Regions from separate parts of the Isoptericola dokdonensis DS-3 genome, predicted to be linked through region 1. Evidence: riboswitches for the same ligand, from Rfam matches in the RefSeq annotation. Region 1 holds a riboswitch; each other region holds the start of a gene.
The links. A riboswitch is a leader RNA that binds a small molecule or an ion and turns the genes downstream of it on or off. The one in region 1 is predicted to bind cyclic di-AMP.

Region 1 (7,488 bases):
CGTCGGGGCGCTGGTGGCCGTCGGCGTCGCGCCGTTCCGGCTGTGGCAGCGCGCGCTGCCGCGCCACGGCACCGGCCTGGTCGCCGTCGCGCACGCCCCCGCCGACCGTTCCACCGTTCACCCCGCCGACCCCGCTGGAGGCACCTGATGGCGACGCTCCCACCCCTGACCCCGTTCGGTGCGCTGCGCTGGGACGTGACGCGGCGGCTGTTCCCGCCCGCGTCCCGCGTCCTGGAGGTCGGCTGCGGGCAGGGCTCCGTCGGGGTGCGGCTCGCCGCCGCGGGGCACGACTACACGGGCGTCGAGCTCGACGGGGACAGTGCCGCCGTGGCGACCGCCCGGCTCACCGCGGCGGGGCTGCCCGGCACCGTGGTGCACGGGTCGGTCGAGACGGCCGACCTGCCGGGCGGTTACGACGTGCTCTGCGCGTTCGAGGTGCTGGAGCACGTCGACGACGACGCCGGCGCGCTCGCGTCCTGGCTCGGGCAGCTCCGCCCCGGCGGGCTCGTCCTCGTGTCCACGCCCGCGTGGCAGGCGAGGTTCGGGCCCATGGACACCGCCGTCGGGCACTTCCGTCGCTACGACCCGCCGCAGATGCGTGCGCTCCTCGCCGACGCCGGGCTGACCGACGTCGGCGGCCGCCTCTACGGCGCGCCCCTCGGGTTCGTGCTCGAGTCGGTCCGCAACCGGGTGGCACGCCGTCGGCTGGCGGCCGACGGCACCACCACCCAGGAGCGCACCGCCCGCTCCGGGCGCCTGTTCCAGCCGTCGTCGGCCGTGCAGGGAGCCGTCGTCGCCGCCGGGACGTGGCCGTTCCGCGTCGCGCAGCGCGCCCTGCCGCGCACCGGTCCGGCGCTCGTCGCGTGGGGCACGCTGCCCGCCTGAGGGCACCTTCCGGACGGCGGGAACAGATCCGGGGCCTCCGTTGTTGCCCCGGGCAGATGAGTGCGACCTTCTCCTCCCTCAAGTACCCGAACTACCGGATGTGGTTCGGTGCTGCGCTGGTCGCCAACGTCGGCACCTGGATGCAACGCATCGCGCAGGACTGGCTGGTCCTCACCGAGCTCACCGACGAGTCGGGCGTCGCCGTCGGCATCACCACCGCGCTGCAGTTCCTGCCGTTCCTGCTGATCGGTCCGTGGGCGGGCCTCCTCGCGGACCGGCTGCCGCGCCGCCGCCTGCTGATGTGCACGCAGGGCGCCATGGGCTTCCTCGCGCTCGCCCTGGGCGCGCTCGTGCTCTCCGGCGAGGTGCAGCTCTGGCACGTGTACGGGTTCGCGCTCGCCCTGGGCGTCGCCACGGCGTTCGACAACCCCGTCCGGCAGACGTTCGTCGCCGAGCTGGTGCCGCCCGAGCGGCTCGCCAACGCGGTGGGCCTGAACAGCGCGTCGTTCAACGCCGCGCGGCTGGTCGGTCCCGGTGCGGCCGGGCTGCTCATCGCCGCGGTCGGGTCCGGCTGGGTGTTCGTCATCAACGGCGTGACGTTCGCGGCCACCATCGCGGCGGTCGGGCTGATGAAGCCGGCGCTGATGTGGGCCAGGCCGCGCGCACCGCGCGCCAAGGGGCAGATCCGCGAGGGCGTGCGCTACGTCCGCAGCCGGTCCGACATCGTCGTCATCATGGTCGTCATGGCGGTCGTGTCGACGTTCGGCCTCAACTTCCAGCTGACGTCCGCGATGATGGCCCGCGTCGAGTTCGACCGCGGCGCCGGCGAGTTCGGCCTGCTCGGCTCGGTCCTGGCGATCGGGTCGCTCGCCGGCGCGTTGCTCGCCGCGCGCCGCGACCGGCCGCGGGTGCGGCTGGTCATCGGCTCGGCCTTCGCGTTCGCGGTCGCCACGGCGGTCAACGCGCTCATGCCGACCTACCTGGGCTACGTGCTCACCTGCATCCCGGTGGGGCTGGCGTCCCTGACGATGATGACGGCCGCGAACTCCACGATCCAGACGTCCGTCGACCCGGTCATGCGGGGGCGCGTGATGGCGCTCTACATGATGGTGTTCCTCGGCGCGACGCCGATCGGGTCGCCGATCGTCGGCTGGGTGGGCGAGGCGTTCGGCCCGCGCTGGGCGATCCTGCTGGGCTCGGCGGCGACGTTCGCCGTGGCCGTCGGCGCGACGATCTGGGCGATGCGGAGCTGGCGGGTCACGCTGCGCTACCGCGTGCGCCGTCGCCCGCACCTCGAGATCGTCTACCTGGACGCTCCCGCCGTCGAGGTGGCGAAGGCCGCCTGACCCGACGGCGGGAGCCCGCCCGGGCGGGTGCTCAGCCGAGGTGCTCGACGACGTGGTCGACGCACGCGGTGAGCGCGGCGACGTCGTCCGGCTCCACGGACGGGAACATCCCCACGCGCAGCTGGTTGCGGCCGAGCTTGCGGTACGGGAAGGCGTCGAGCACGCCGGCGTCGCGCAGGCGCCGCACGACCGCGTCGGCGTCCAGGGCGTCGTCGAGGTCGATCGTCCCGACGACGGTGGACCGCTCGGCGGGGTCGGTGACGAAGGGCGTCGCCCACTCGCGGGCCTCGGCCCACCCGTACAGCAGCTCGGCCGACCGCCGGCTCCGGGCGACGGACCAGTCGAGCCCGCCCTGGCCGAGCAGCCACTCGACCTGGTCGGCCAGCATGACGAGGGTCGCCACGGCGGGCGTGTTGAGGGTCTGGTACTGGCGGGAGTTGGCCGCGGCCGTGGTCAGGGACAGGAACTCCGGCACCCAGCGGTGGCCGCCGGACGCCTCGACCTCGGCGGCGCGCTCCAGCGCGGCGGGGGAGCACAGCGCGAGCCACAGACCGCCGTCGGCGCCGAAGACCTTCTGCGGGGCGAAGTAGTAGACGTCGGTCTCCCGCAGGTCCACGGGCAGCGCGCCCGCGCCCGAGGTGGCGTCGGTGAGGACGAGGGCGTCGCCCTGCGCCGGCCGGACCACGGGCGCCATCGCGCCGGTGGACGTCTCGTTGTGGGGCGTGGCGTAGACGTCGACGTCGTCGGACGGCGTCAGCCGGGCGACCCCGCCGGGGGCGACCTCGACGACCTCGGGGTCCAGCAGGAAGGGGGCGCGCCGGGTGGCGGCGGCGAACTTGCCGCCGAACTCGCCGAAGACGGCGTGCTGCGCGCGGCGGCGCACGAGGGACGCGGTGGCGACCTCCCAGAACGCCGTCGACCCGCCGTTGCCGAGCACCACCTCGTAGCCGTCGGGCAGGTCGAAGAGCTCGGCGAGGCCCGTGCGCACGCGCCGCACGACGTCCTTGACCGGTGCCTGCCGGTGCGACGTGCCGAGCACCGGGCGGGCCGGGTCGCCCGCGGCGACGAGCGCGTCGACCTGACCGACCCGGACCTTGGACGGGCCGGAGCCGAACCGGCCGTCCGAGGGCAGCAGCGACGCGGGGATGTGCAGGGTCATGTCGGCTCCGGGGCTCGCGGTGTGTGGCCAGCGCCGCCCGCTGCCGGGCACGGCGAGCAGGGCGGGTGCGAATAGACTAGGCCCGGGCCTCAAGACGGGAGTGGACGTGACCGACCTGATCGACACCACCGAGATGTATCTCAAGACGATCTACGAGCTCGGCGAGGAGGGCATCCCGCCGCTGCGCGCCCGGATCGCGGAGCGTCTCGGGCACTCGGGCCCGACCGTCTCCCAGACGGTCGCGCGCATGGAGCGCGACGGCCTCGTGATCGTCACGGGCGACCGCCACCTCGAGCTCACCGACGCGGGCCAGGCGAAGGCCACCCGCGTCATGCGCAAGCACCGTCTCGCGGAGCGGCTGCTGACGGACGTCATCAAGCTCGACTGGGAGCACGTCCACAACGAGGCGTGCCGCTGGGAGCACGTCATGAGCGACCTCGTGGAGCGTCGCCTCGTCACGCTCCTGGACCACCCGCACCACGACCCGTACGGCAACCCGATCCCCGGGCTGTCCGAGCTGGGGGAGCAGTACGAGGAGGTGCCGTTCCTGGACGGCGTCCAGTCGCTGCCGTCGTACCTGGCGAACCGGCCCGACGGCGGCACCATCGTGCTGCAGCGCATCGCCGAGCCCGTCCAGGTCGACGACGAGTTCCTCGCCCGGCTGGCGGGCGTCGGGCTGCTGCCCGGCGTGCGGATCACCGCGCAGCGCTCCGGCGACGACTACGTGGTGCAGGCCGTGGAGGGCGACGAGGCCCTCGAGCTGCCCGACGACCTGGCGAAGCACCTCTTCGTCGCCCGGGCCTGAACGCCCCGGTCGGCCGGGGACGGACCCGGTCGAACCGGGCGTGACCGGAACGTGACATCGCTGGCCGGTTCCGGTACGGTCGGACTCGCTCGCCCGGGGTGTCCTGGGCGGGTGCCGGGTCGGACGCCGAGTCCTGCCACCGTCCCGGTTCCCACGGACGACCGTATGGCAGGAGCGGGGGACCCATTCCGGGCATCGGAGACGGTGTCCTCGGGGTGAAGCCGGTCAGGGCGCGAGTCCTGGACGGCCGGGTGATTTCTCCCACCCGAACCCGACAGCTGACCTCGTAGGCGACCGGAGAGGTAGACCATGACTGCTCGCACCACGAGTGGCAAGCATCGTGCCGCACGCCGTCCGCTGATGGCCGCGCCGACCGCCGCTGCCGCCGGCCGCCGTGCCGCCGTCGTGGCCACCGCCGGTGGCCTCCTGATCTCGACCATCGGTGGCGCCACCGCTGCGCACGCCGCGCCGGTCGACGCGGACGCCGCGAAGAAGCTCAGCACCGTCGACCTGGGTGCGCTGACCGACCAGGCCCGCCAGGCCCTGGAGTCCGCGCCGGTCGTGACGGTCGCCGCCGAGGCGAAGATCGACGTCGAGAAGGTCACGCCGAAGGTCGTCAAGAAGGTCGAGATCAAGGCCGCTCCGGAGCCGGAGCCCGTCGTCGAGCGCACCGTGGCGCCGTCGCGGTCCTCCGAGCGCACCGACCTCTCGGCGTCCACCGAGGCGCCGGCGGAGACCTCCTCGGCCCCGGCGTCCGCCGTCGGGTCGTCCGTCATCTCCGTCGCGTCGCGCTACGTGGGCGTCCCGTACGTGTCGGGCGGCTCCACCCCGTCGGGCTTCGACTGCTCCGGCTTCACGCAGTACGTCTTCGCGCAGGTCGGCGTCTCGCTCCCGCGGTCGTCCTCGGACCAGCGCTACGCCGGCACGGTCGTGTCCCGCGCCGACGCCCAGCCGGGCGACCTCATCTGGACGCCGGGCCACATCGCGATCTACGCGGGCGGCAACACGCAGATCGACGCCCCCCGCCCGGGCAAGACGATCCAGTTCCGCAGCATCTGGCAGTCCAACCCGACGTTCATCCGCGTCGGCTGAGTCGGCCAGCTCCGCTCGCCGAAGGGCCCGGTCCGCACCCGTGCGGACCGGGCCCTTCACCGTCCCTCCGGGCGCGGCGTGGACGCCGCTCCGGGCGCGCCGCGACGCCTCGTCGGCCGTGCCGCAGAGGCCGCGCACCGGCCGGATCCAGGGCCCGGGAGATCGTCGGTCACGAAGCCGTGATCGAAACGTGACATCGGGTCGCCGATCGGATACCGTTCATCCGTCGGTGGAGCACTCCTCCGACTCTCGACCGGACGCCGAGTCCTGCCACCGGTCGGGGAGACGGAACCCATGGCAGGAGCGGGGGACCCAATTCTGGGCATCGGAGACGGTGTCCTCGGGGTGAAGCCGGTCAGGGCGCGAGCCCTGGACGGCCGGGTGATTTCTCCCACCCGAACCCGACAGCTGACCTCGTAGGCGACGGGAGAGGAAAACTGTTGAACGCACGCACCACCACGCGCGGACGGCACCGCGCCGCACGCCGGCCCCTCATGGCTGCTCCTGCCGGTGCCGCCGGTCGACGGGTCGCCGTCGCCGCCGCTGCCGGTGGCCTCCTGGTCTCGACCATCGGTGGCGCCACCGCTGCGCACGCCGCCCCGGTCGACGCGGACGCCGCGAAGAAGCTCAGCACCGTCGACCTGGGTGCGCTGACCGACCAGGCCCGCCAGGCCCTGGAGTCCGCGCCGGTCGTGACGGTCGCCGCCGAGGCGAAGATCGACGTCGAGAAGGTCACGCCGAAGGCCGTCAAGAAGGTTGAGATCAAGGCCGCCCCGGAGCCGGAGCCCGTCATCGAGCGCACCGTGGCCCCGTCGCGGTCGTCCGAGCGCACCGACATCTCCTCGTCCTCGTCCACCGCGACCGAGACCGAGTCCGAGACCTCGACGCCCGTCGCCTCCAACGGCTCGCGGGGCTCGCAGGCCGTCTCCATCGCCGCGCGGTATATCGGCGTCCCGTACGTCGTCGGCGGCTCCTCGCCGTCCGGCTTCGACTGCTCGGGTCTGGTCACCTACGTGTACGCCCAGCTCGGCGTCTCGCTGCCGCACTCGTCCAGCGCGATCCGCAGCGCGAGCAACGTGTCCGTGGTCTCGCAGTCCGAGGCCCAGCCGGGCGACCTCATCTGGTCCCCGGGCCACATCTCGATCTACGCCGGCGGCGGCCAGCAGGTCGAGGCCACCCGCCCCGGTGGTTGGACCGTCCGCCAGTCCAGCCTCTGGCAGTCCAGCCCGGTCTTCCTCCGCGTCGTCGGCTGACACCCCCGCGCACCGTCCGACGCCTCGGCACCTCGACAGGTGCCGAGGCGTCGTCGTGTCACACGCCCTCGGATGCTTTGCTACGCCTTTCGCCCTGCTTTCGCTACTCTTGAACCAGGCTGTATCGGACGTCGAGGTCCGGACACGACGGGAGGCGCGAGATGACACGTCCTGAGGTGGTTCTGGTCGGGGTGGACGGATCCCCGGCGAGCCTGCACGCCCTCGACTGGGCCGCGGCCTACGCGGAACGCGTGGGCTGGGGCATCCACGTCGTGTGCAGCTACTCGCTCCCGTCCTTCACCGCCGCGTCCCTGGACGGCGGGTACGCCGCCCTCGACGACACGGCGATCGCCGAGGGCGCCAAGGCCGTCCTCGCGGAGGCCGAGGCGCGGCTCGCGGGCCGCGGGCTGAACGTCCAGGGCAGCGTGGCGACCGGTGACGCCGCCGGCGTGCTGGTCGAGCTGTCCGCCGAGCACTGCCTGGCCGTCGTGGGCACGCGCGGCCGCGGCGGGTTCACCGAACGGCTGCTCGGCACCGTGTCCTCGGCGCTGCCGGCGCACGCCCACTGCCCGACCGTCGTCGTGCCCTACCGCGGCGGCGCCGACGACCCGGAGCGTCGCGACGGCGACGCCGTCCACGACGTGCACCGCATCGTCGTGGGGGTGGACGGGTCGCCGTCCGCCGAGGTGGCGCTGCGCCACGCCGTCCAGCAGGCCGAGACGTGGGGCGCGGAGCTCGTCGCCGTCGCCGGGGTGCCGCTCGGCACGGGTGCCGGGATGCTGGCGTGGCTGCCGTCGCAGATCGACCACGAACAGGTGCTCGACGACGTCAAGGCCGGTCTGGACGTCATCGTCGACCGGGTCGAGTCCGAGCACCCCGGCCTCGTGATCAAGCGGCACGTCCTCGACGGTTCCGGGGCGGAGCTGCTCACCGAGTTCTCCACGGCGG
Region 2 (7,488 bases), 820 kb from region 1:
GCGGTGAGCTCGGCCGCGGCCCGGGCGGCGAACGTCGTCGCACCCGAACGCTCGAACAGCACGAGAGCCTCCTGGAGCCGGACGGCTGCCTCGCGCCGGCGCCGCGCCCTCCGGAGCCACTCCCCGTGCACGAGGAGCGATCGGGCCAGGTCGATGACGGCCGTCGTGTCCCGCAGCGCGGCGACGGACGCCCCGTGGTGCGCCTCGACGTCGTCCGACGCGGTGAGCGCGAGCGCCCGCTCGGCCAGTCCCCGGCACCACGACGACCCGTTGGCGTCGGCGCGGGCGACGAGGTCCGCTGCCGAGCGGGCCGCGTCGTCGAGATGCCCGCTGCGGGCCGCCGCCTCCGCGTGGTCGGCGAGGAACAGAGGGCTGGTCTGCAGGAACGGCTCCTGGATGACGAACGGGTGCAGCCGGGCGTACGCGGCGGCGTGGTCGCGCTCGGCGATCTCCCGCACGGCCAGCGCGCACAGCGTCGACGACGTCACGCCCCCGAAGCCGGTCGCGTCCGCCCCCGCGGCGACAGCCTCCACGAGCGCGGCCGGGGCACCCGTCCAGGCGAGGACCGCCCCGTTGACGACGTTCTCTCCGTCGTACCCCATGGCCCGGCGTACCTCGCGCACGCCGTCGTCGAAGCCCTGCGCCCGCCGGACGGTCCCGCCGCAGAGCTCCCCGAGCGCGCTCACCCACAGCAGCGTGTCGAGCTGCTGGAGGTCGCCCAGCCGTCCCGCCGCCCGGCGCGCCCGGTCCAGCCCGCGGTCCCGGCCGCGCTCGTCCCACAGGAACGCCCCGACGGCGGCGACGAGGGTCCCGCGGTACCGCAGGACCTCGTCGGGCTGGGAGACGACGGCGTCGAACGCTGCCCGGGCCGGTGCGACGGCGCGCTCGTACGGCTCCAGGATCAGGCCCGCGATACCGCGCAGGACGGCGGCATCCGCTCCGTCGGCCCCGGCGGCGCCCTGCGCGATCCGGCGCCCGACCACCTCCAGCGTCGTCCCCGTGATCTGCCGCTCCGCCGTCAGGCACATCTCGAACGCGCGCAGCAGGGCCTCCTGCTCCCGGGCGGCGTCGTGCCCGCGGAACGCGTCGGCCGCCCGCAGCAGGTCGGCCGTCGCCGACCGCACGCCGTCGGCGTCCGCCAGGAACATCGACGCCGCGGTCCGGACGGTCGCGACGCGGCCACGGGACACGGGGTCGAGCCCGGCGTCGTCGACGGCGGCCAGCAGGCGACGGGCGACGTCCGCGCCCCCCGCCTCCAGGGTCGCCTCCGCCGCGGCGACCTGTCGCGCCCCACGCAGCGGGCCGGGTGGGGTCAGCTCGGCCGCCCTGGTGAGGATCCCCGCGCGCGAGGACGCCCCGCCGCGGCGGGCCGCGAGCTCGGCGGCACGGTCGAGCCGGTCCGCGACGTCAGGGTCGACGCCGGTGACCGTCCGGGACGCGTGCCAGGCCTCGGCCTCCACCAGCCCGAGGGCGGCCGCGGCCTGCGCCAGCGCGCCGTGCACCCGGCGCCGCTGCGTCCCGGACGCCGACCGGTAGACGGCCGACCGCACCAGCGGGTGCCGGAACCGCACGCCCGGATCGAGGACCACCAGGCCGGCCCCCTCCGCCGCCTCGCCGTCGGCGACCTCGACCCCGCACCGCGGCGCGGCCTCGGCGAGCAGCCGCGGGTCGCCCGACGAGTCGGCGGCGGCGAGCAGCAGCCAGCCCTGCACGGCAGCGGACGTGTGCATGACACGGCGCAGGTAGTGCGCCTCGAGATGACGGCCGATCGGCACCGGCTCCGGGCCGAGCCCCAGCCCGTCCAGCTCGCGCAGCAGGGGGTCGGCGGCGAGGTCGGTGAGGGCGAGGGGGTTGCCGCCCGTGGCACGCACGATGGCGGCGGTCATCGTCGGCGGGAAGGGCGTGGCCGCCGCGCGGTGGAGGACCGCAGCGGCGGGCTCGGGCGCGAGACCACCGACCTCGAGCACGGGCATCCCGGCGAGCCGCTGCTCGAGCCCGCTCTCGACCCGTCCTGCGAGCAGCAGGGCCACGTGCTCCGCGCCCAGCCGGCGGGCGACGAACGCCAGGACGTCGAGGCTCTCCGCGTCGAGGTCGTGCGCGTCGTCCATCACGCACAGCACGGGGTGCGCGTCGCCCGCGGCCGCGAGCAGGCTGAGCACGCCCAGGCCGACGAGGAACCGGTCCGGCGGGGGCCCGTCGGCGCGGCCCGACGCGACGAGCAGGGGTGCGACCTGCCGCTCCGGGAGCGCGTCGAGATGCCCGTCCAGGCGTCCGACGACACGTTGCACCGCGGCGTACGGCATCGAGGACTCTGCCTCGTACCCGTCCGCCCGCACGACGTCGAACCCGGAGTCCTGCACGGCGTCGGCCAGCAGCGACGACTTGCCGACGCCCGGCTCCCCCAGCAGGAGGAGAGCGCTACCACGCCCGTTCCGGGCAGCACCGAGGACGTCGGCGATCCGTCGCCGCTCGTCGTCACGGCCCAGCAGGCCGCCGGTGCTGCCGTGCACGGTCTGAGGATAGGGCCCACTGACCTGTCACGCGCGGGCAATCAGCCTTCTCACCTGGAAGGATGCCCAGATGCGGGCGTCCCGACCAGCGGCGACGCCCCCGGCCCACGCTCCGACGCTTCCGGTCGGTCAGAAGAGGTCGCGCGGATCCAGCCCGCGCGCGAGGTCGGACAGCGACCCGCCGGCCTCGGAGAAGGTGTCGCCGAGACCGCCCAGGGTGCCTTCCGCGGCCGTCGTGACGCCGTCGAGCCCGGCACCGACGTCGCCCAGCGCGTCGACGCCGAGGTCGGAGGCACCCGCCACGAGACCCTCGACGTCCACCCCCGCCGCCAGGGCGTCGAGGTCGACGCCCAGGTTCGCGGCCTCCGCCAGCAACGGCCCCGCGACGCTGCTCACCGCGGCCCCCGCCGCGACGACGCCGAGCACCCCGACCGCTCCGACGGCGACGCCTGCCGCCGCGCCGCCCGCACCGACCTTCGCGAGGACCGACCGCATCGACCCCGGCCGCCGCGCCTCGGTGCGCGCCGCGGCCCGCGACAGGTCGGCGACGTCCGCCGAGCGGGGCTGCTCGTGCGGCGGGAGGTCGGTCTGCATCCGGTCCCGCACGGCCTCCCGCTGCGCGGGTGTCAGCCGGGCGAACGCGTCGGCATGGATCTGCTCGACCTGGTGCGGGTCCGCGGTCTGCATCAGGTAGTCGTAGCGGGCGATGGCACGCCGGTCGGCGTCCGACACCTGCGAGGGCGCCGACTGCTGCGCGTGGCCCCCCGTCGACGCCGGGTACGCGCGCTGCGTCGGCGGCGTCGCGGGGCCCTGCGGCCTCGATCCGCCACCGAACGACGCGACGGCGTTCTCGATCGTCGACCGCAGGGACGATCCCGAGCTCGCGCCGGACCGCGACGGACCGGAACCCTGCTGCCGCGACGATCCCTGCGCGTCGACGACCTGCTGGGCGACCTTGAGCATCTTCGAGAACTTGGACATGGCGATCCTTCCGTCGGCGGACCACCCCACCCTGCCAGCAACAGATGAGGACTTCATGAGAGCGTCCGCCCCGGGACCTGCTGCGTCCCGGGGCGGCTGCGACCTCAGGAGCCGTTCTGCACGGCGACCGCCGCGGTGAACTCCCAGTGCCACGGCTCGTACTTCGAACCGCCGGCGCGCGCCCAGTCCGGGTTGTCCCAGCCGTAGGCGGGGCCGTGCGCCGCGAGCCACGACCACCGGTCGCCCGAGTACGTCTCGGGGCAGAGGTCGACGGCGAGGCCCCAGCCGTGGTTCGACGTGCCGGGCGTCGCGGCGAGGTATCCCTTGGCCGCCTTGGTCGCGACCTGCTGGCTGTAGCTGCGGTAACCGTCGGTGATGCACATGTCCTCGCCGAACACGGCCCGGTACTGCTGGTTGAGCCGGGCCAGGGCGACGGCGGCGTCGGCACGGATCGACGGCCCGCCGTCCCACAGGACGCACATCTCGCTCAGGGAGATGTTGCCGTTGGTGCCGGCGCCGGTCGCGACGCCGTCGCAGCCCGGCAGCACCGGCGGCTCGGGCGCGGACTCGACGTCCACCTCCACCTTCTCCGCGGGCAGCGTCGCGTCCGCCGCGACGACGACGCCACCGGGCACGGTTCGCGCGCCGTTGCGTGACGCGGAGGCGTCACGGGCGCCGATCTCGCCACGGGTGGCGGACGAGCCCCGTGACGCGGGCTGGTCACGGTCGGCGAGCAGCGTCGCGGCGTGCGCGACGTCGATGCCCAGCCCGGTGCCCGCGGTGTCGACGACGGGCTCCGAACCGTCGGGAGCGCTGCTGAGCAGCGGGACCGGCGTGCCGGAGGCGGCGGCAAGCCCCGTCGTGGTGGCCATCGTCACCGCCAGGCCGACGCCGACGCTCAGGCGCCAGCTCGTCGGGGCGAGGGAGGACCAGGTCGGCCCCGGGCGCCGGCGACGTCGAGCCGGCTCGGCGAAGTGCCGACCTCGGCTGCGCGCCATCTCGGCGCGCGTCATGGGCGCGGTGGTGACAGGAGCGGCACCTGACGACGCGGGCGGGCGGGCGTCGATCGGCGACGTCGCCCGGGTCACCGAGCGCCTGCCGAGGGCAGGCGGCGCATCGGGACGGCGCAGGAGGGGCGGTGGTGCGAAGCCGACGACGGGATGCTCGCGGTGGCGTCGGACAGGCGGGGCGTCAGAAGGCGCCCGCAAGAACGGATCGGCATGCAGTATCTCCTGGCGCCCACGAAGTTAGCTGTCGGGTTCGGGTCGGAGACTGACCCGGCCGGCGGGACGAATCCCGCACGACTTCACCCCGAGGACACCGCAGTGTCCGGAAGTGGTTCCCCCGCCCCTGTCGTTCGTACGTCGGAGATCCGGAGCGGCGACAGGGCTCGGCGCCCGCCCGGATGCCCCTCGTGCCCGAGGGGTCACTGGACACTATCCCGTCCGGCGGGAAATGTCACGAACAGATCACGAGAGCTCCTGACCTGCAGGAACGTCGGTCTTCGGGTGGCCCGCCGGGCAAGGCAAGCAGGCCCCCCAACCTGGTGGTTGGGGGGCCTGTTTGTGAAGGGTGTCCGGCGGCGTCCTACTCTCCCACCCCGTCTCCAGGGCAGTACCATCGGCGCTGTAGGGCTGAGCTTCCGGGTTCGGGATGGGACCGGGCGTTTCCCCTACGCTGTGACCGCCGTAACGTTGTCGAGTTGTTCGGGTTCCACACCGGTCCCCTTGGTCTGAGGGGGTGGTGTGGGTGGTGCCCGTTTCTCGGGAACCGCACAGTGGACGCGTGCATGCAAGGAGTGTGTGTGAAGTTGTTGGCTGATTAGTACCGGTCAGCTGCGACAGTCTTTGGTCCTGTCTTCCACTTCCGGCCTATCTACCCAGTGGTCTAGCTGGGTGCCTTCACAGAATAGTTCTGTTGGAAACCTCATCTTGAAGCAGGCTTCCCGCTTAGATGCTTTCAGCGGTTATCCCTTCCGAACGTAGCGAACCAGCGGTGCTCCTGGCGGAACAACTGGCATACCAGAGGTTCGTCCGTCCCGGTCCTCTCGTACTAGGGACAGCCCTTCTCAAGTTTCCTGCGCGCGCAGCGGATAGGGACCGAACTGTCTCACGACGTTCTAAACCCAGCTCGCGTGCCGCTTTAATGGGCGAACAGCCCAACCCTTGGGACCTACTCCAGCCCCAGGATGCGACGAGCCGACATCGAGGTGCCAAACCATCCCGTCGATATGGACTCTTGGGGAAGATCAGCCTGTTATCCCCGGGGTACCTTTTATCCGTTGAGCGACGGCGCTTCCACAAGCCACCGCCGGATCACTAGTTCCGACTTTCGTCCCTGCTCGACCTGTCGGTCTCACAGTCAAGCTCCCTTGTGCACTTGCACTCGACACCTGATTGCCAACCAGGCTGAGGGAACCTTTGAGCGCCTCCGTTACATTTTGGGAGGCAACCGCCCCAGTTAAACTACCCACCAGGCACTGTCCCTGGTCCGGATCACGGACCGAGGTTAGATGGTCGATGCGGTCAGAGTGGTATTTCAACGGCGACTCCACTCGCGCTGGCGCGCGGGTTTCATAGTCTCCCACCTATCCTACACAAACCGCACCGAACACCAATACCAAGCTATAGTAAAGGTCCCGGGGTCTTTCCGTCCTGCTGCGCGTAACGAGCATCTTTACTCGTAGTGCAATTTCGCCGAGTTCGCGGTTGAGACAGCGGAGAAGTCGTTACGCCATTCGTGCAGGTCGGAACTTACCCGACAAGGAATTTCGCTACCTTAGGATGGTTATAGTTACCACCGCCGTTTACTGGGGCTTAAATTCTGGGCTTCGCCGAAGCTGACCCGTCCTCTTAACCTTCCAGCACCGGGCAGGCGTCAGTCCGTATACATCGTCTTGCGACTTAGCACGGACCTGTGTTTTTAGTAAACAGTCGCTTCTCCCTGGTCTCTGCGGCCCTCACCGCGTCCCACCGCTAGGGTGTTGACGGATCAGGCCCCCCTTCTCCCGAAGTTACGGGGGCATTTTGCCGAGTTCCTTAACCACGATTATCTCGATCGCCTTGGTATTCTCTACCTGACCACCTGAGTCGGTTTGGGGTACGGGCGGCTAGAACCTCGCGTCGAGGCTTTTCTTGGCAGCATAGGATCACCCGTTTCCCGCATACGCGGTCACTGTCAGCTCTCACCCTGGTGCTTCGCGGATTTGCCTACGAAGCGGGCTACGGCCTTGGACGTGGTCTACCATCGCCACGCCGGGCTACCTTCCTGCGTCACCCCTGTTAATACGCTTACCTACTACCGGTTCGGGTCACGCGCCGCCGGCAGCGGTGTGGTCCGAAGACCACTGTGCTGCCCTTGGGGCGTTTAGCATCACCGGGCTCGGTATGGGCGGTTCTTCGCCGGTAGGAGAATATCAACTCCTTGTCCATCGACTACGCCTGTCGGCCTCGCCTTAGGTCCCGACTTACCCAGGGCGGATTAACCTGGCCCTGGAACCCTTGGTCATTCGGCGGACGGGTTTCTCACCCGTCATTCGCTACTCATGCCTGCATTCTCACTCGTGTGGTCTCCACCGCTGGATCACTCCGCGGCTTCACTGCCCACACGACGCTCCCCTACCCACCCACACGCCTGAACACAGATCAAGTCTGTGCTGGGCAAAGTGTGAGTGCCACGGCTTCGGCGGTGTACTTGAGCCCCGCTACATTGTCGGCGCGGAATCACTTGACCAGTGAGCTATTACGCACTCTTTCAAGGGTGGCTGCTTCTAAGCCAACCTCCTGGTTGTCTGTGCAACTCCACATCCTTTCCCACTGAGCACACGCTTAGGGGCCTTAGCCGGTGGTCTGGGCTGTTTCCCTCTCGACTACGAAGCTTATCCCCCGCAGTCTCACTGCCACGCTCTGGCTTACCGGCATTCGGAGTTTGGTTGACGTCAGTAACCTGGTGGGGCCCATCGGCCATCCAGTAGCTCTACCTCCGGTAAGGAACACGT
Region 3 (7,488 bases), 1.1 Mb from region 1:
ACGCGCCCGGGCGACGGCCGCTCGCCGCGGCGGCCCCGCGCGCCCCGGCGTCGCAGGTCAGAGGTGCTGCAGCGCCCAGGAGTGCATCGCGATCGCCGCGGCCGCCCCCGCGTTGAGCGACCGCGTGGACCCGTGCTGGGTGATGTGGACGACGACGTCGCTCACGGCCTGCGCCTGCGGGGTGAGACCGCTCGACTCCTGCCCGAACAGCAGCACGCAGCGGGCGGGCAGGGCCCGCCCCTCCAGCGGCACCGACCCCGGCACGTTGTCCACCCCCACGACCGTCAGCGGGCCGTCCGGCGCGCCCACCGCCCAGGCGGCCAGCGCGTCGGCGTCGGCGTGGTGGTGCACGTGGAGGTAGCGGTCGGTCACCATCGCGCCCCGCCGGTTCCAGCGGCGGCGTCCCACGACGTGCACCCCGGCGGCGTTGAACGCGTTGGCGGTGCGCACCACGGACCCGATGTTGAGGTCGTGCGCCCAGTTCTCGACCGCGACGTGCAGCGCCGAGGTCGGCGGCCGGCGGGCGTCCAGGTCGGCCACCACCGCCTCGACCGTCCAGTAGCGGTAGGGGTCGACGACGTTGCGTCGGTCGCCGTGCGCGAGCAGCTCGGGGTCGTAGCGGGGGTCCGGGGAGCCGTCGGGCAGCCGCGGCCACTGCGCCTCGCCGCCCGGCCACGGTCCGACGCCGACCTCCGGCGCGGGCCCCCCGAGATCCTGGTCCGGCGCGGTGTCAGACATCGTCGGCCGCCCGCGACGCCTCCCACCACAGGGCGGCGCCGACGACGGCTGCCCCGGCGACGGCGAGCAGCACCGGCCCGACGACGGCGGCGGCGTCCGGCGGACCCTGCAGCCCGCCGTCGACGTCCTGCCACGGCCACAGCGCCCGCAGCGAGCCGATCATGAGTCCGGCGAGCACCGCCATCGTGGCCTGCCGGCGGTGCTCCAGCAGCCAGTGCAGCAGCTTGACGAAGCTGCCCAGGCCGACGGCGGCGCCCAGCAGGAACGCCCCGACGAACGCGAGGTCGCGCTCCGAGAGCGCCTCCTGCACCGGCACGTACAGGCCCATGACCACCAGCAGGAACGAGCCCGAGATGCCGGGCAGCACCAGCGCGTTGATGGCGATGGCCGCGCCCAGCACGACGTACCACAGGGACGGGTCGGCCACCTCGGCGGGCGGCAGCCCGCTCAGCAGGAAGGCGGCCACCGCGCCGCCGACGAGAAGTGCCGCGTCGCGGCCACGGAACCGCCACGGCATCATCCGCAGCGGCACCAGCACCGACACGGCGATCATCCCGAAGAAGATCGAGCGCATCATCACCGGCTGCGACTCCAGGAGCGGGGCGATGACGCTGAGGGACACCAGCAGCACCGTCACCATGCCGAGGGCGACCGGGGCGAGGAACCTCCAGTCCACGTCGCGCAGCACCTGCCGTGCGGGCCGCAGGCCGCGACCCTGCGCCACGCCCTGCACCAGCTCGCGCAGCGCGTGCACGACCTGGCTCGCGGCCTCCAGCAGCCGGTCGTACAGACCCACCACGAGCGCGACGGTGCCGCCCGAGATCCCCGGCACGGACTCCGCCATGCCGACGAACCCGCCCCGGACCGCCAGGCCGGGCGCCGCGGTCCACGACGTCCCCGACGGCGGTGCGGCATGGCGCCGGACGGCACCGGTGTGGGTCGTCACGACGCTCTCGTTGCTCATTCGCGGAAGCCTACGGGCCCTCGCGCGGCGGCACGCCGGTGCCCCGTGGAGGAACCGTGGACGTCGTCGTCGCGACCTGCGGGCTACCGTGGGCCCATGACCGGACGGACGATCGACTGCTGGCTGACGGACATGGACGGCGTGCTCGTCCACGAGGGGCAGGCGATCCCGGGAGCGCCCGAGTTCATCGCCGCTCTGCGCCGCGAGGGGCGGCCGTTCCTCGTGCTGACGAACAACTCCATCTTCACCGGCCGCGACCTGGCCGCGCGCCTCGCCCGGTCCGGCATCGACGTCCCCGAGGAGTCGATCTGGACCTCCGCCATGGCGACCGCGACGTTCCTCGCCGACCAGGTGCCCGGCGGCTCCGCCTACGCCATCGGCGAGGCCGGCCTCACCACCGCGCTGCACGAGGCCGGGTACACCCTCACCGACACCGGCCCCGACTACGTCGTGCTCGGCGAGACGCGCACGTACTCGTTCGAGGCGATCACCCGGGCCGTGCGTCTCGTCCGCGACGGAGCGCGGTTCATCGCGACCAACCCCGACACCACCGGCCCGTCGGCCGAGGGGCCCCTGCCCGCCACCGGTGCGGTGGCCGCGATGATCACCGCGGCCACCGGACGGCAGCCGTACTACGTCGGCAAGCCCAACCCGATGATGTTCCGCTCCGCCCTCAACCGCATCGACGCGCACTCCGAGGCCACCGCCATGATCGGCGACCGCATGGACACCGACGTCGTCGCGGGCATCGAGGCCGGGCTGGAGACGTTCCTCGTGCTCACCGGGTCCACCGCCGCGCACGAGGTCGATCGGCACCCGTTCCGGCCGTCGCACGTCGTCGACTCGATCGCGGACCTCATCGAGCGGGTCTGACGGGTCAGGCCAGCGAGAGGTCCGCGAGGTCGTACAGGTAGTGGTACGGCACGCCCAGGGCCTCGATCTTCTCGCCCGCCCCGGTGGCACGGTCGACGATCGTGGCGCAGGCGAGCACCTCGGCGCCCGCGGCACGCGCCGCCTCGATGGCGGTGATCGGCGAGCCGCCGGTCGTCGTGGTGTCCTCCAGGACGACGACCTTGCGCCCGGCGATGTCGGGGCCCTCGATCTGACGCTGCATGCCGTGCGCCTTGGCGGCCTTGCGCACGACGAACGCGTCGAGGTCCTGCCCCCGCGACGCCGCGGCGTGCAGCAGGGCGGTGGCGATCGGGTCGGCGCCGAGGGTCAGGCCGCCGACGGCGTCGACCTCGGCGGTGCCGAGCCCGGCCTCCTCCAGGTGGTCGAGCAGCACGTGCCCGATGAGCGGCGCGGCCCGGTGGTGCAGGGTGACCCGGCGCAGGTCGACGTAGTAGTCGGCCTCCTTGCCGGACGACAGGGTCACCTTGCCGTGCACGACGGCGAGCTCCGCGATGAGGTCACGGAGCTGCTCGCGGGGGGTCGGGGAGAAGTCGGAGGTCATGCCGCCAAGCCTACGGTCACGCCCGGGCCCGCCGCCGTCAGCGGTAGTGGCCGATGGCACGCACGACCGAGCGCGGCAGCACGCGCAGCACGGCCGAGGCCGCCTTGTACCGGGCGGACGGCGTCGAGATGACGATGCCGCGACGCACGTCCGCGAGCGCCGCCGCGACGACGAACGGTGCGTCGAGCCAGCCGGCGTCCGGGACGGACGACATGGACAGCCCGGCGCGGTCGTGGAACTCGGTGCGGGTGAACCCGGGGCACAGCACGGTGGCGGTGACGCCGGTGCCGGCGAGCTCGACGGCGAGGCCCTCGGTGAAGGACCGCACGTACGCCTTCGCGGCGGCGTAGGTGCCACCCGCGGTGAGGGCCGCGACGGACGCGACGTTGAGGACGGCGCCGCGCCCCCGGGCGGTCATCTGCGTGACGGCGGCGTGGCTCAGCTCCACTACGGCGCGCACCATGACGTCCACGGCGCGCAGCTCGACCTCGAGGTCGCCGTCGACGAAGTGCTGGGCGGTGGCGAAGCCGGCGTTGTTGACGAGCAGGCCGACGGGTCGGGCGTCGTCGGGCCCGGCACCGGTGACGGCGAGCCGGGCGGCGACCCGGGCGACGTCGTCGGGCACGGAGAGGTCGGCGGGCAGCACCTCGACCCGCACGCCGGCGGCCGCGCGGACCTGCGCGGCGACCTGCTCCAGCCGGGCGGCGTCGCGGGCGACCAGCACGAGGTCGTGCCGGGCGGTCGCGAGCTGCCAGGCGAACTCCAGTCCGAGGCCGGCGGTGGCGCCGGTGACGAGCGCGGTTCCCATGTCGGCACTCTAGAGCCCTAGGGTGCGCCTGTGCGCATCGCGACCTGGAACGTGAACTCCGTCCGCACCCGTCTGCCCCGGGTGCTGGCCTTCCTGGAACGCTCCGGCACGGACGTGCTGGCGATCCAGGAGACCAAGTGCCGGGCCGACCAGTTCCCGACGGAGGCGTTCGCCGCCGCGGGGTACGAGGTGGCGGTGACGGGGTACCACCAGTGGAACGGGGTGGCGGTGGTGTCCCGGGTGGGGCTGGAGGACGTGGAGACGTCCTTCGGCGGCCAGCCGCTGTTCGGCAAGGAGGGCGTGGACCCGGCGCTGGAGGCGCGGGCGCTGGGGGCGACGTGCGGCGGCGTGCGCGTGTGGTCGCTGTACGTGCCGCACGGCCGCACCCTGACGGACCCGCACTACGCGTACAAGCTCGAGTGGCTGGCGGCGCTGCGGGCCCGGGCGCAGGAGTGGGTGGCGGCGGAGCCGGACCTGCCGCTGGGGCTGCTGGGCGACTGGAACGTGATCCCGCGCGACACGGACGTGTGGGACGTGTCCGCGTTCGAGGGGCACACGCACGTGTCGGCCCCGGAGCGGGAGGCGTTCGAGGCGTTCGCCGCGTCCGGGTTCACGGAGGTCACCCGCGAGCACCTGCCGGCGGAGCGCACGTACACCTACTGGGACTACCAGCAGCTCGCGTTCCCCCGCGACAAGGGGCTGCGGATCGACTTCGCGTACGCGTCGAAGGCGCTCGCGGCCCGGGTCACGGGGGTGACGATCGACCGCGACGAGCGCCGCGGCAAGGGGGCGAGCGACCACGTGCCGGTGGTGCTCGACGTGGCGGCGGGGCCGGGTCCCCGGTAGCGGTCCGCCCGGATAGGTTGTGGCCATGACCGAGCGCCCCGACGAGCCGAGCTTCGCCTCCCCGGGTCCGGCGGTCCCGGCCGGGACCGGCCCCGTTCCCGCACCGATCACGGGCGGCCCGGACGGCGCCCGCGTCGTGCCCGACGTCGTCGCGCACCCGGACCCGGCGGTGCACGGCGGCCGCTGGGGCGCGCCAGGTGGTCCGACGGCGGCGGAGCGGGCGGCTGCCCGACGGCGGGCCCGCTGGTGGGTCGCGGGGGTGCTGACCGCCGTGGTGCTGGTCGTGGGGGTCGCCGCGGGGGTCTCGTGGCTGGTGTCGAGCGCCCGCGAGCGGGCCTGGGAGCCCGTGTCCGCCGACGTGACCGCGCCGGCACGGGTCAACGCGGTGCAGCTGGTCCTCGGGTCGTGCCTGGCGACGGTGCCGGAGTCGTCCCCGGTCACGACGGTCGACGTGGTGCCGTGCGACGACGAGCACCGTGCGCAGGTGGTGGGCCGCACGGACTCGGCCCCCGAGGCCGTGTGGCCGGGCGAGGACGTCCTGGCTCGCACGGCGGCACGGTCGTGCACGGCCGACCTGCTGGGGCCGCAGGCACGGGGAACCGTCCCGGCGGACCTGACGTTCTCGGTGTGGACGCCGACGGCGGAGTCGTGGGCGGACGGGGACCGGGCGGGACTGTGCCTCGCGACGTCCGCGACGCCGTTGCCGGGCGACCTGCTCGAGTGATCGGGTGTGACCCGGGCGACATTGGGGGCAGGTCGGGGCCGCGGGCGCCACGCGAGTTGTGAAGGTGCCGCGCTGACCTGCACGGACGGCCCCCGTCGGCGGACGACCCGGCCGGCGGCGATCCGGCATTCCGGGCAAAACGACCGCCCTTTCGCCCGCGTCCGTCCGCCCGGGACGGACATGCCGGACCTGCGGCTTTTCGCCCTCCGGACGAGTTCCTTCACATCTTCTCCAGGAAAGCATCCACGACTCGCCGTTATCTGATTGTGACCTCGCGGTCCACGCTGGCTAGCGTGCCCGGGTCGCACCGCGTCCCTGCGTGGCGATGCACCGATCCGCAAGCCGAGTGCTGCCGGCGGACGGTCGCCTGACAAACCTTCACGGCAGCAGCGGGAGAACCACATCCGGGCGACCTCACGGTCGCCCTCGGGGTGAAGCCGTCCCTGGACGGCAGGCCAACACTTCTCGGCCTAATCCGACAGCTCATCTCGCAGGCTGGAGAGGTAGACGATGACCCACGCCCTCACCGGCGCGCGCCCGCACGCCGCCACCGACAGCCATCGCCGTTTTCGCCGTGCAGCGTTCGCGATGTCGCTGACCGCCGCCCTCGCCGGCGGCACCCTCGTCGCCGGTGCGCAGTCCGCCTCCGCGGCCCCCGCCGGCGCCAACGCCACGAACGTGCAGGCCCTCGGCGGCACCGTGGTGACCGCCAAGAAGCCCACCCCCCGCGTCTCGATCACGGTCTCCCGCAAGACCGGGACCAAGGGCAAGGCCAAGACGCGCCCCGTCTACACCGTCAAGGCCACCCGCGCCGGCGACGGTGTCAAGGGCCGCGCCAAGGTCTTCATCGACGGCAAGAAGGTCGCCGTCAAGAAGCTCAACGCCAACGGCGTCGCCCGCTTCCGCCCGACGTGGGGCAAGTACGACGTCGGCCGCAACAAGATCCGCATCGTCGCCGACGCCGCAGCCTCCACCGGGCTGGCGGACGTCACCAAGCACCGCACCGTGAAGGTCAAGGCCAAGAAGACCTCCGGCGCCAAGGTCGTCTCCGTCGCGCACCGCTACATCGGCTCGCGCTACGTGTACGGCGGCTCCAGCCCCCGCGGCTTCGACTGCTCCGGCTTCACGTCGTACGTGTACAAGAAGGCGACCGGCAAGAACCTGCCGCGCTCGTCGTCGGCGCAGCGCAGCGTGGGCCACCGCGTCTCGCGCTCCGCCGCGCGCCCCGGCGACATCGTCTACACGCCGGGCCACGTCGCCATCTACGCCGGCAAGGGCAAGGTCATCGAGGCCGGCAACCCGCGCACCGGCGTCGTCAAGCGCAGCATGTGGCAGGACAACCCGACGTTCATCCGCGTCTGACGGCTCCGCCACGAACGGGCGGCAGGCCGCACCCCCCGGGTGCGCCTGCCGCCCGTTCGTCGTCGCAGGCTCCGGCGCTCCGGACGCCCCCGGCGGTCAGGGCGCGGCGACGTCGCCGACGACGGCGTCCCCCAGCTTCGCCGGCACGTCGTTGCCGGTCGCGACGTCCCCGTCGAGCACGGCCGCGGCGTCGGCGAGGAAGTACCCGGCCCCGCCGTTGTCACGGGCGACGTTGCCCGCGAACAGGAGCGCCCCCCGGTTACCGCCGTCGGTGAACCCGTGGTGCCCGTTGCCCCACGCCACGTTGCCGACCAGGACGTGGGCCACCGCCGGCGGGTCGTCGCCGCCGCCGAGCGTGAAGCCGCCGCCGTTGCCCTGCCAGCCGGCGATCCCCCACCGGTCGAACCCGTTGCCGTACGACTCGTTGTCCCGCAGGGTCACCGCACTGCCGAAGTCCCCGAGGTCGACGCCGTCGTCCGCGTTCTCGAAGAACCGGTTCCGCATCACGACGTTCCCCTCCCCCGACCCGAACTTCACGCCGAGCCCGATCCCGGCGGAGCCGCCCGCCGAGTCGTCGTGGTTGTGGTGGAACG

Region 2: it holds a riboswitch for cyclic di-AMP, as region 1 does, so the genes downstream of both, I598_RS11855 (M15 family metallopeptidase) here and I598_RS15380 (C40 family peptidase) in region 1, are expected to answer to the same signal.
Region 3: it holds a riboswitch for cyclic di-AMP, as region 1 does, so the genes downstream of both, I598_RS10345 (C40 family peptidase) here and I598_RS15380 (C40 family peptidase) in region 1, are expected to answer to the same signal.

The regions. Positions count from the first base shown of each region.
Region 1 is NZ_CP014209.1:3,353,814-3,361,301, forward strand. Features, by position in the region: gene I598_RS18195 (methyltransferase domain-containing protein) at 1-148, shown strand, start outside; gene I598_RS15360 (class I SAM-dependent methyltransferase) at 148-885, shown strand; gene I598_RS15365 (MFS transporter) at 942-2,231, shown strand; gene serC (phosphoserine transaminase) at 2,263-3,390, opposite strand; gene I598_RS15375 (metal-dependent transcriptional regulator) at 3,497-4,195, shown strand; cyclic di-AMP (ydaO/yuaA leader) riboswitch at 4,328-4,502, shown strand; gene I598_RS15380 (C40 family peptidase) at 4,505-5,287, shown strand; cyclic di-AMP (ydaO/yuaA leader) riboswitch at 5,540-5,724, shown strand; gene I598_RS15385 (C40 family peptidase) at 5,728-6,540, shown strand; gene I598_RS15390 (universal stress protein) at 6,702-7,488, shown strand, end outside.
Region 2 is NZ_CP014209.1:2,536,782-2,544,269, forward strand. Features, by position in the region: gene I598_RS11845 (AAA family ATPase) at 1-2,510, opposite strand, end outside; gene I598_RS11850 (hypothetical protein) at 2,640-3,491, opposite strand; gene I598_RS11855 (M15 family metallopeptidase) at 3,596-4,504, opposite strand; cyclic di-AMP (ydaO/yuaA leader) riboswitch at 4,714-4,868, opposite strand; rRNA gene rrf (5S ribosomal RNA) at 5,066-5,182, opposite strand; rRNA gene I598_RS11865 (23S ribosomal RNA) at 5,293-7,488, opposite strand, start outside.
Region 3 is NZ_CP014209.1:2,214,277-2,221,764, forward strand. Features, by position in the region: gene I598_RS10310 (TrmH family RNA methyltransferase) at 58-738, opposite strand; gene I598_RS10315 (DUF368 domain-containing protein) at 731-1,702, opposite strand; gene I598_RS10320 (HAD-IIA family hydrolase) at 1,799-2,575, shown strand; gene pyrE (orotate phosphoribosyltransferase) at 2,580-3,155, opposite strand; gene I598_RS10330 (SDR family NAD(P)-dependent oxidoreductase) at 3,193-3,963, opposite strand; gene I598_RS10335 (exodeoxyribonuclease III) at 3,994-4,809, shown strand; gene I598_RS10340 (septum formation family protein) at 4,835-5,533, shown strand; cyclic di-AMP (ydaO/yuaA leader) riboswitch at 5,897-6,045, shown strand; gene I598_RS10345 (C40 family peptidase) at 6,044-6,895, shown strand; gene I598_RS10350 (right-handed parallel beta-helix repeat-containing protein) at 6,992-7,488, opposite strand, start outside.